DNA from 3 places in the Tardiphaga sp. 768_D3_N2_1 genome. Region 1 is predicted to be linked to each of the others. Evidence: riboswitches for the same ligand, from Rfam matches in the RefSeq annotation. Region 1 holds a riboswitch; each other region holds the start of a gene.

Region 1 (3,704 bases):
ATATCGATATGCCAGGTCTCGAGATAGGCGCAGACCGCGCCCTTGCGCTTGCCGCCCTGGTTGACCGCAATCGCCGTATCGTTGGCCACCTTCAGGAATGGCACCACGCCCTGGCTCTCGCCATTGGTGCCCTTGATGTGGGCGCCGAGGCCGCGCACGCGGGTCCAGTCATTGCCGAGACCGCCGGAATATTTCGCCAGCAGCGCATTGTCCTTCACCGACTTGAAGATGCCATCGAGATCGTCGGCCACCGTGGTGAGGAAGCACGACGAGAGCTGCGGCCGCTGCGTACCCGAATTGAACAAAGTCGGCGTCGAGGCCATGAAGTCGAACGACGACAGCAGATTGTAGAATTCGATGGCGCGGGCTTCGCGGTCGATCTCGCGCAGCGCAAGACCCATGGCAACGCGCATGAAGAAGGCCTGCGGCAGTTCGATGCGATTGCCCTGCACGTGCAGGAAGTAGCGATCATAGAGCGTCTGCAGGCCGAGGAACTGAAACTGCAGATCGCCTTCCGGCTTCAGCGCCGCCGCGATGCGCTTGAGATCGAAGCGCGCGAGCTCGGGATCGAGCAGTTCGGCTGCGATTCCGGTCTTGATATAGGCACCGAAATATTCGGCATAGCGCGTCGTCATGTCGGCCTGCGACGCATGGGTCGGGCTGCCGTGGACATAGGACAACACTTCGGTGCGCAGCTTGTCGAGCAGCAGGCGGGCACTGACGAAGGTGTAGTTTGGCTCCTGCTCCACCAGCGTACGGGCGGCCATGATGCCGGCCAGCGCCAGTTCATCCACCGTGATGCCGTCATAGAGATTGCGGCGGGTTTCCTCCAGCACCGGCGCGGCATCGACGCCGTCGAGCCCGGCGCAGGCCTCGTTGACGATCAGCGCAAGACGCGCCGAATCGAGCGGTGCACGGGTGCCGTCGGCGAGGGTGACATGCAGCACCGGGGCGGTGGAGACGAGCGCCGGCTTCGCTGCCAGTTCCTCGGCGCGGGTACGGGCGCGTTCCTCACGATACAGCACATAGGCGCGGGCGACCTTGTGGTGCTCGCTGCGCATCAGTGCCAGTTCGACCTGATCCTGCACGTCCTCGATATGGAAGGTGCGGCCTTCACCGACGCGGCGCGTCAGCGCAGCCACGACTTCGCCGGTGAGCTGCTCCACCGCCTCATGGACGCGGCGCGACGCCGCTGCCGTGTGGCCCTCGACCGCGAGAAACGCCTTGGTCATGGCCACAGAAATCTTGCTGCCGTCGAACGGCGACACCGTGCCGTTGCGGCGGATGATCTGCATCGAGGGTTCGCGCGCAGGCGCAACGAGCGTCTCCGGCGGGAGTTGAATGAGCGGTGCATGGACCGCATCGCGGGTGTTGGTAGAATTGGCCGCGCCGCGGCCTTGGGACAAAACGGAAGATGAAGTAGGCATCGGCAGGACCCCGTGTGATGCATCAAGCAATGGGGGCTGGGGCCGAAAGGACGCTGCAAAATACACGGCGGAGATCCGCCGGCATTGCCTGCAAGCGACCGCTGGGACACCCCGCCCATGGACGTTCTGGTGTCACGGCAGGTCTCCTGACTCGCAGATCCAACGCTTGTTTCGGTCTTCCCAGTGCCAGCGGCACCAGTGACGTGGTCGAAACAAACTCTCTGCTTACAGTTGCGGGGGCAGTGCCGGAATGTGACGCTCAAGAGCGTCTTTCACCGGCTTCCCTATTATCCACCAAGTCTTGCGACAGGGCAGACCATGACGTCTACATTTGGTGTGAACCGCGGCGAAGTGTCAAGCAAGCATTGCGATCCCCGACAACAAATCCGGCGCGGCTGTTGGTTCAGTGGACAACCGCTTGCGTGGCGGAAACTGCGGGATCGTTGGCGGTTTCTGAACGATGCGATTCGTTGTCCGCAAGCACTGTGAGGGGCAAAAGATGGCCATCAATCAATGGAGGATGACATGCGGAACCAGGCAACGAGCACTGAGAGAACCGACTTCAACGCGTTCGTGGAGGCAGTAGACGCGATGCAAGCGTTCGAGACGACGGAGCAGATCGCCCGCCGCCGCGTCGACGAGATGCTGAACGAGGCGCTGATGGACAGCTTTCCTGCGAGCGATCCGATCTCTTCGCTGCAACTCGCCTGAGCAGAATCAGACCGCGCGAAAGCTGACGCGATACTGGCTAGGCGTAAGGCCCAGCCGTCGCACGAAGACCTGACGCATATGTTCGGCGGTGGTGAAACCGGATTCATAAGCCACCACCTTCAGCGGCATATCGCTGCCTTCGAGCCGGTTACGCGCCGTGTCGATCCTTGCGCCTTCGACAAAATCCGCCGGAGTCATCTTTGTTTCCTGCTTGAATGTCCGCGCGAAGGTGCGCGCGCTCATGCCCGCCACATCGGCCAGTTCATCCACACTGTGGGCATCGCGCAGATGGGCCATCACATGGGCATGGCCTCGCGCGATCGGCGAGTCCGGCTCGGCCGGCGGCACCAGATAGGGACTGAACTGCGACTGGCCACCCTGGCGCTGCGCCACCACGACCAGACGCTTGGCCACGGCCAGCGCGACGTCCGCGCCATGATCCTCCTGGACCAGAGCAAGACCCAGATCGATGCCTGCGGTGACGCCGGCCGAGGTCACCAGCGCGCCGTCACGACTATAGATGCGATCGAACTCCACATGCGCTTTCGGAAAGCGCAGCGCCAATAGCGGCGCATTCTGCCAGTGCGTCGTCACCGTCTTGTCGTCGAGCAAGCCTGCGTGGCCGAGCGCGAATGCCCCGGTGCACACCGAGCCATACCGCCCCGCATGAAGCGCCGCATTGGCCAGCCACTCTGTGAGCTGCGGGTCGGCTTCAGCCGTCGGCAGCCCTGGCCCACCGGCCACCAGCACCAGATCCCAGGGCTTGTTCGCATCACTGAACGCCAGATCGGCGGATATCCGCAAACCGTTCGATGCGCGCAGCGGCGCACAGTCTGCTGCGACAAGCGTAATGTCATATCGATCATCCGGAGCGACAAAGCTATTGGCCTCCATGAACACATCGAGCGGACCGGCAACGTCCAGCGACTGGACACCCGGAAAAATCGCAAGAGCGACAGTCTTCATGGTGATGTTTCATTCCATCAATGGCGGAGGCCCAGAGTGCTACGGATTAGATAGTCACATTTCGGCAGGAAATCACGGGTGAATGGCAGTTTTGCAGGGCGCTGTGCGATTGCGAGGACACAGCCCCCGGACGACAACGGATGCGTCAGATCCACAACGGAAAGAGCATCCCATGAGCAAGATCATCGCCGGCATTAAAGTGCCTGACAGCGCCCTCGCCCGCCAGGTCGACCAACTGGTACGCGATACCGAGAGCGATCTTCTGTATCACCACTCCAATCGCGTTTTCCTGTTCGGCGCACTCGCCGGACAGCGCAAGGGTCTCAAGGTCGATCCGGAGTTACTTTATGTCGGCGCGATGTTTCACGACATGGGCCTGCAGGCGCCCTATGCGAGCCAGGATGAACGCTTCGAAGTCGATGGTGCGAATGCTGCGGCGGACTTTCTACGCAGTCACAGTATCGATGAGCGCGACATCGACGATGTCTGGGACGCCATCGCGCTTCACACGACACCGGGCATTCCCAAGCACAAGCGGCCGGTGGTAGCGCTCGTGACGGCTGGTGTCGAGATGGATGTATTGGGTCTTGAGTACGAGGC
Region 2 (3,704 bases), 3.4 Mb from region 1:
GATCGCCCTTGGAGCGCACGATGCTGACACCCGGACGCAGCACAGTCTTCAGCTTGGCTTCAATCTCGGCAAGTTTCTCCGGAGCAACCAGATCGCTCTTCGACAGTACGACAAGATCGGCGCAAGCAAGCTGATCCTCGAACACTTCCTCGATCGGATCGTCGTGCTCGATGCCCTCGTCTTTGACGCGCTGTTCGGCAACGGCGTCCTCATCCAGCGTGACGCGGCCTTCCGATAAAGCCAGCGCATCGACGATGGTGACGACGCCATCGACGGTCGCGCGGGTCTTTACCACGGGCCAGGCAAATGCCTTCAGCAACGGCTGCGGCAGTGCGAGACCGGATGTCTCGATGACAATGGCGTCAAGCGGGCGTTCACGCGACAGCAGCTTGTCCATGGTCGGCACGAAGTCATCGGCCACGGTGCAGCAGATGCAGCCATTGGTGAGTTCGACGATATCGCCGGGAGCGCAGGCCTTCGCCGCGCATTCCTCGACCAGGCCACCGTCGAAACCGGCATCGCCGAATTCATTGACGATCACGGCGATGCGGCGGCCATCGGCCTGAGTCAGCAGCGAACGCAGCAGCGTGGTCTTGCCGGCGCCGAGAAATCCGGTGAGGACGGTGACGGGAACGCGGGACATTCAATTCTCCTGGGAACGCTTGAGCCAGAGCGGAAGCCCGGCTGCGATGAAAGCAACATTCGGCACGGCGGCCGCGATGATCTGGTTGAGCCGGCCCTGCGCATCGCGAAAGGCGCGGCCGAGCGGTGTCTCCGGCACGAGGCCGAGGCCAACTTCATTGGAGACGAAGACTATCGGATAGCGCGAGACATCGAGGAAGCGCACCAGACGCTTCGCTTCAATCTCTGGATCGCGCTCGGCTAACATCAGGTTCGACAGCCACAGTGTCAGGCAATCCACCAGCACGACGCGGCCGACCGTCGCTTCACGCGTCAGCGCATCGACCAGAGCCAGCGGCTCTTCCACGGTGATCCAGCCCTCGCCGCGCTGCTTGCGATGCTGCGCGATGCGATTTTGCATCTCATCATCGCCGGCCGTTGCGGTGGCCAGATAGATTTTCGTCAGGCCGATGCCATCAACCAGTCTCTCGGCGAAAGCCGACTTGCCGGAACGCGCACCACCCAGCACCAGTGTCGTTGTCGCGGCGGTCATTTCGGCGCACGCCCATCTTCAGGCGACCAGCGCAGCGGCGGCACGCGCGCGACCATGCCCTTGCGCAGCACCTCGGCACGTTCACGCCACGGTACAAGACCGTAATCGGCCCTTTGATAGGACTCGACGAAGGACACCAGCGCCGCGCTGCCGCTATCGGTCTGCAGATCGCCGAACAGGAACGTGTAACCATCAGGGCTTGTCACCGCGACCGTCGCCGGCCGCTTGCAGACGCTGAGGCACTGCACCGGACGCACCATCACGGCGGCATCGCCATCGCCGAGCGCGGCCTTCACAGCATCGAACATGTCCGGCCCGACGATCATGCCGGTTTCGGCGGCCTTGCAGCTGATGCACACGCTCACGACAACGGGACCGGACGGCACAGGGCGTGGCGGTTCGACCGAAATTTGTTCGCCAGAGATATCGGCGCTGTCGTGATCCATTACATGCTCAGTTCATGCCCTCGCGGGCCTACGAGCTTTGTTGGATCGCGCCGACGGCTTGGCCGTCGGTTCGCTCCCGTCCGGTGCACCCCGCCCCGACGACGCCTCCAAAGCACAGTTCGTGATGGCAGGTCTCCTGGCTTGCGAGTCACAGCCTGCTGCCGCCTTCCCAAGAATTCTGAAGAATTCCCAGTGGCACCGGCGCGGGCTCGTCGCTTACAGTTGCGGGGGCAGCGCCGGCTTCAAACCGGCTTCCCTTTTCACCTTCCACGCGGAAGGACCATCGCCAAAGACGCTATCTGCCGGGTGCGCCGGGGTCAACCGCGCCGGCGGACTGTCGTCCGGACCTGTTGACCTTGCAGGTCGTCTTGCGTCAGTTAGGCCGCGAAAAGGAACCCGATGCCCGCCCATTCCCAGCCATTGTGGCAACCGCCCGCCATTGCGCCTGTTGACCCGCAGATCGCGGCAGGTATCCGCGCCGTCATCGACGGCAAGGCAAAGCCGCCGGGCTCGCTGGGACGAATCGAGGACCTGGCGCTGCAGCTCGGCATGATCCGGCATCCCGGCGAGCCGCGCGGCGACAATGCCGTGCTGCTGGTATTTGCCGGAGATCACGGACTCGTGGCCGAAGGCGTGTCGCAATATCCGTCGGCGGTCACGGTCGCGATGGTGATGACCTATCTGGCCGGCCGCGCCACGGCCAATGCTTTCGCCATGGCGAATAACATCGACGTTCGCGTAATCGATATCGGTGTCGCTGCCGAACTGCCCGTGCATCCAAAGCTGATCGACGCCAAGGTGCGTATGGGCACGGCTAATGCCGCACGCGAGCCGGCAATGACGACAGAACAGGCGGCCGATGCGCTATCGCGCGGCTACCGGATCGCCGTCGGCGAGATCAAGGCCGGCGCAGACATCATCGCGCTCGGCGAGATGGGAATCGGCAATACGGCTTCGTCGGCTTTGGTCGTTCATCGGCTTGCGCCAGCGCTACTGAATGACTGTATCGGCGTTGGCGCCGGGCAGGATGACGCCGGCATGGCGCGCAAGCGCGCAGCGATCGCGAAGGCGGCGGCGCGCAGCGATGCAACCGCGCCGCTGGATGTGCTGGCCCAATTCGGCGGACTGGAAATCGCAGGCATGGCCGGAGCGATCCTCGGCGCGGCTTCGCAACGGCGGCCGGTGATCATCGACGGCTTCATCTCCAGCGCCGCGGCATTGCTCGCCGTTAGCCTGCGTCCGGCTGCACGCGACTACTGCGTCTTCGCGCACCGTTCGGCCGAACGCGGCCACGACATCGTACTCAGCGCGCTCGATGCCAGGCCGCTGCTCGATCTCGGCCTGCGCCTCGGTGAAGGCACCGGTGCACTGCTTGCGGTGCCGCTGGTCCGTGCCGCCGCGCGCATGCTGACCGATGTCGCCAGCCTCGACGACGTACTGGCCGGAAAGATCTAGATGAGACCGGATCCGCATCTGCTGAATGCGATCCGTTTCCTGACGGTGCTGCCGGTACCGGCAACTGGCGACGCGCAGGAGGCTGACTGGCTTGCGCGTGCAATGAAGTATTTTCCGATCGTCGGCCTCGGCATTGGCGCCGCCTCCGCGATCGTGCTCCTCGTTGCCAGCGAATTCTGGTCACCGCTGATCGCGGCTTTGCTGGCGATTACAACAAGTATGGTCATCACCAGCGCGCTACACGAAGATGGCCTGGCCGACACAGCCGACAGTTTCGGCGGGGGGTGGACTGTCGAGAAGCGCCTCGCGATCATGAAGGACAGCCGCATCGGCACTTATGGGGCGCTGGCACTCGGCCTCGGCGTGGCACTGCGTATTGCGGCGCTCGCCATATTGCCGATGTGGGCAGGTGCGGCGGCGTTGATCGCCGCCCATGCCGCTGCACGCGCCGTCCCCGCTTTTGTGATGAACCGCCTGCCCTATAGCGGCGATACCAGTGCGATGAAGGTCTCCTATGCCGACGCACCCGTGCGGTCCGAGGAATTGATCTTTGCGCTCACCGTCGTCGCACTCGCATCGGCCCCGCTTGCGCTCATCTCGGTCGCATCGCTTTCTGCGGGTCTTCTGCT
Region 3 (3,704 bases), 5.3 Mb from region 1:
CGAGGCCGATCGACGCCTCGATACCGTGCGACGACTGCTGACCGACCTGCACCACCAAGTTGAGATCGTTCGGGTCGCGCGCCAGCAGATTGTTCTTCACGATCTGATAGCCTGCGAGCGTCCACTCGCCGCGGCCGCCCCAGAAGGATTGCTTGACGCCAATCTCTGCCTGCTTGCCGGTTGCCAGATCGAACTTTGCATTGGCATTGCTCGCCGAGATCAGGCCGCCGACTGTATCCGCTGCAGTAGAATACTGGCCGTAGAAAGCAAGGTTCTGGATCGGCGTATAGACCGCGCCGACGCGCCAGGAGGTCGCCGAATAATCCCGCGTGTAGCTGTTGGCGGGATTGCGGAAGTCGGTGCGCGAGACGGTCGGCTGATCCTGGCGGACGCCTGCGATCAGCGACAGTTGTTCGGTCACCGCCAAGCGGTTCTCGGCGAAGAACGCATACTGATTGGCGGTGGCGTTGTAGCCCGGTCGCGTCGCATCCGGGCTGTCGAAGATGCCGGGGTTGAAATTATACGGGTCCACCGACGAGAAGCCGCCATAGGGCGAGTTGTTGGTGTGCTTGAAGTCGATGCGATTGACATCGAAGCCTGCCACGAAAGTGTTGACCATGCCGAGCAGATGGCCCTCGAAGGTGGCATCCATGCGGTCGCCGACCTGCTGCTGCGTATGGAAGATCTCGAAATAGTCGCTGCGATCGATCTGGCCGGTGCCGGCATTGTAGCCGTAGGTCTCGACTTCCTTCCAGTGCCGCTTCGCATACATGTAGTAGAGCGTGTTGCGCAGGGTGATGCCGTCTGCGACCTGCCACTCGGTCTTCACCTGGTTCCAGCTGTCCTGATAGCGGATTTGGCTGTCGCTGACATTGTAGTTCTTGAAACGGATCGCCTCATTCAGCTGGCTATTGATCAGCGGCGTGCCGAAATAGCGTGACGGATGTCGGTCGCCATAGTCGGTCGAGATCGTCCAGGTGACGTCCTCGGTCTGCTTGATCTGCGCGGCGGCGTGCAGTGCGATGTTCGAGGTGTTGTCGCGATCGACCCAGCCATCGGACATGTTGCCGGTAACAGCGATGCGATAGGCAACGTCCTTGCTGACGGGCCCGCCGCTGTCGACCGCAATGCGGCGCGTCATGTTGCTGTCGAGCGAGATTTCGGCCTGATTACGCGGTACCCAGAGCGGCAGTTTTGAAATCACGTTGATGGCGCCACCGACGGCGCCTTCGCCATACATCACAGACGCCGGGCCGCGCAGCACTTCGATCTTCTCGGCGGTCCAGGTATCGAACGGGAAGTTCACAGTGCCGGCGCCGATGTAGAGGCGCGTGCCGTCATAGAGCGACATCACCGAACCGCTGCCGGCGAAGCCGCGGGTCGAGAAGGCAACGCCGCCATTGCCGGGGTCGCCGATGGCGGTGAAGCCGGTGGCGTTCTGCGTCACGGCATCGAGTACGTTCTGCTGGCCGCGTTCGGCCATGGTCTCGGCGGAGATCACCTCGACGCTGGCCGGCGTCTGCAAGCGCGTGAGGCCGAGACGGCTGCCGGTGGATGTGGTGCCCGTGAGGTTGAGCGTCGGCGCCGCAAAGACAGGGCCTGTCGGCGTGGCAGCCGGCGCGCCGGTATTGGCGGCGACATTGCGCTGCTGCCGCGAGCGCGCAGCGCGTGATGCGTTGCCTGATGTGGCGCGGCGTGCGCGCTGAGGCGTCGCCGACGGTTGAACGACAACAGGATCGAGCGTCTGGCTTCGCGGCGCAGCCTGCGACCAGCTTTCAGCAGGCCAGAACAGGCAAGTAAGAGCGACGGAGGAAAGAAGAGCTTTGAATTGCTTCGATGCGATGGGAGAAGCGGAGGTCATCTACGGGACTCGCGGTTACGTGGCACGTCACCGCAAACCAAGTCGTCCTGCCGCTTTCAAACAGGCAGTGTGACTTCCACCAGGACACCCCGCCCAATGTGCTCGCGTGTGACCACGACTGGCGGCAGGTCTCCTGGCTCGCGGGTCGGTGCCTGTCGCCGCCTTCCCAGGTGAACACCCAGTGGCTCTTGGCGCAGGCTCGCCGCTTACAGTTGCGGGGGCAGCCGCGGAATCGGGGGATCCCCCTCACCGCATTCCCTTTTGATCCCCGAAGGGAACCGTCACGTTCACGTTAAGGTGAAATTTCCAAATGTGTCAATCAAGCTGCCAATCATTCGCAGCTTGCCTTGGCGGGTGTTGATATTGCGCATCACCTGTCATCGCAGCGTCAAGCGAACTGCCTAGAGCCACTGGTGCCAGAGCCAGCAGGATCAGGAGTTCGCCATGGCATTCCTCTCTCGCCGTCGTTTCATGACTTACGCCGCAGCGAGCGGTGCGAGCTTTCTGGCGATGCCCTATCTCAGTCGCGCTGCCGATCGTCCTGCCGTCTCGCATGGCGTGCAGTCCGGCGATGTCGGGATCAACAGCGGCATGATCTGGTCGCGTGCCGATCGGCCGGCGCAGATGATGGTCGAAGTCGCGACCACGGACTCTTTCAGGAATGCGCGCGCATTGCCGCCGCTCACCGCGCTGTCTGAAACCGATTTCACCGCAAAACTGCTGCTCGACAATCTGCCTGCGGGACAGGACATCTTCTACCGCGTCAAATTCCGCGATCTGTCGCACCCCGAAATCGTCGGCGAACCGGTCATCGGCCGCTTTCGCACCGCGCCGGCGGATCGCCGCGATGTGTCCTTTGTCTGGGGCGGCGATGTCGCAGGCCAGGGCTGGGGCATCAATGCCGACGATGGCGGCATGGTCACCTATGCCACCATGCGCAAGCATAATCCGGATTTCCTGATCCATTCCGGCGACACGATTTACGCCGATGGCCCGATCCTGCCCGAAGTCAAATTGCCCGATGGCACGATCTGGAAGAACACCATCACGGTGCCGGAGAAAGCGAAGGTCGCCGAGACGCTCGATGAATTCCGCGCGGCGCACAAATACAATCTGCTGGACGACAATGTTCGCGTCTTCAATGCGCAGGTGCCGATTTTCGGCCAGTGGGACGATCACGAGGTCACCAACAACTGGTCGCTCTCGAAGCAGTTGCCGTCGTCTTACAAGGAGCGCGACATCACGCTGCTGGCGGCGCGCGGCGCCCGTGCCTTTCACGAGATGTATCCGATCTCGGTCAATCCCGCCGAACCCGGCCGCGTCTATCGCACGCTGAATTACGGCCCTCATCTCGAGGTCTTCATGCTGGACGAGCGCAGCTATCGCGGTCCCAACGGCCCGAACCTGCAGGAGACCTATGGTCCGGAGGCGTATTTCATCGGGCCGGAGCAGATGGCCTGGCTAAAGCGCGCCTTGATGGCGTCGAAGGCCACCTGGAAAGTCATCGCCTCCGACATGCCGATCGGCCTCGTCGTCTACGACAATGCCGCCGACAGGACGGGCTCGGAGGCGATCGCGCAGGGCGACGGTCCGGTGCGCGGTCGCGAGCTGGAAATCGCCGATATCCTGCGCTTCATCAAATCGGCCGGCATTCGCAACACGGTCTGGCTGACCGCCGACGTGCATTACACGGCGGCGCATTACTACAACCCGGACAAGGCGCAGTTTCAGGATTTCGAGCCGTTTTGGGAGTTTGTCTCCGGGCCGTTCCACGCCGGAACCTTCGGGCCGGCGGCGCTGGACAATACCTTTGGTCCGGAGGTCCGTTTCGTGAAGGCGCCGG

The links. Region 1 has a riboswitch for cobalamin ahead of AB8A27_RS01315 (ribonucleoside-diphosphate reductase subunit alpha). Riboswitches for the same ligand answer to the same signal wherever they lie in the genome.
Region 2: another riboswitch for cobalamin. It lies ahead of AB8A27_RS17510 (DUF1636 domain-containing protein); the one in region 1 lies ahead of AB8A27_RS01315 (ribonucleoside-diphosphate reductase subunit alpha).
Region 3: another riboswitch for cobalamin. It lies ahead of AB8A27_RS26265 (TonB-dependent receptor); the one in region 1 lies ahead of AB8A27_RS01315 (ribonucleoside-diphosphate reductase subunit alpha).

The regions. Positions count from the first base shown of each region.
Region 1 is NZ_CP197245.1:268,455-272,158, forward strand. It holds gene AB8A27_RS01315 (ribonucleoside-diphosphate reductase subunit alpha) at 1-1,427, opposite strand, end outside; cobalamin riboswitch at 1,547-1,763, opposite strand; gene AB8A27_RS01320 (hypothetical protein) at 1,953-2,138, shown strand; gene AB8A27_RS01325 (GlxA family transcriptional regulator) at 2,145-3,104, opposite strand; gene AB8A27_RS01330 (HD domain-containing protein) at 3,277-3,704, shown strand, end outside.
Region 2 is NZ_CP197245.1:3,715,708-3,719,411, forward strand. It holds gene cobW (cobalamin biosynthesis protein CobW) at 1-643, opposite strand, end outside; gene cobU (bifunctional adenosylcobinamide kinase/adenosylcobinamide-phosphate guanylyltransferase) at 644-1,174, opposite strand; gene AB8A27_RS17510 (DUF1636 domain-containing protein) at 1,171-1,620, opposite strand; cobalamin riboswitch at 1,730-1,920, opposite strand; gene cobT (nicotinate-nucleotide--dimethylbenzimidazole phosphoribosyltransferase) at 2,020-3,075, shown strand; gene cobS (adenosylcobinamide-GDP ribazoletransferase) at 3,076-3,704, shown strand, end outside.
Region 3 is NZ_CP197245.1:5,576,958-5,580,661, forward strand. It holds gene AB8A27_RS26265 (TonB-dependent receptor) at 1-1,861, opposite strand, end outside; cobalamin riboswitch at 1,968-2,159, opposite strand; gene AB8A27_RS26270 (alkaline phosphatase D family protein) at 2,306-3,704, shown strand, end outside.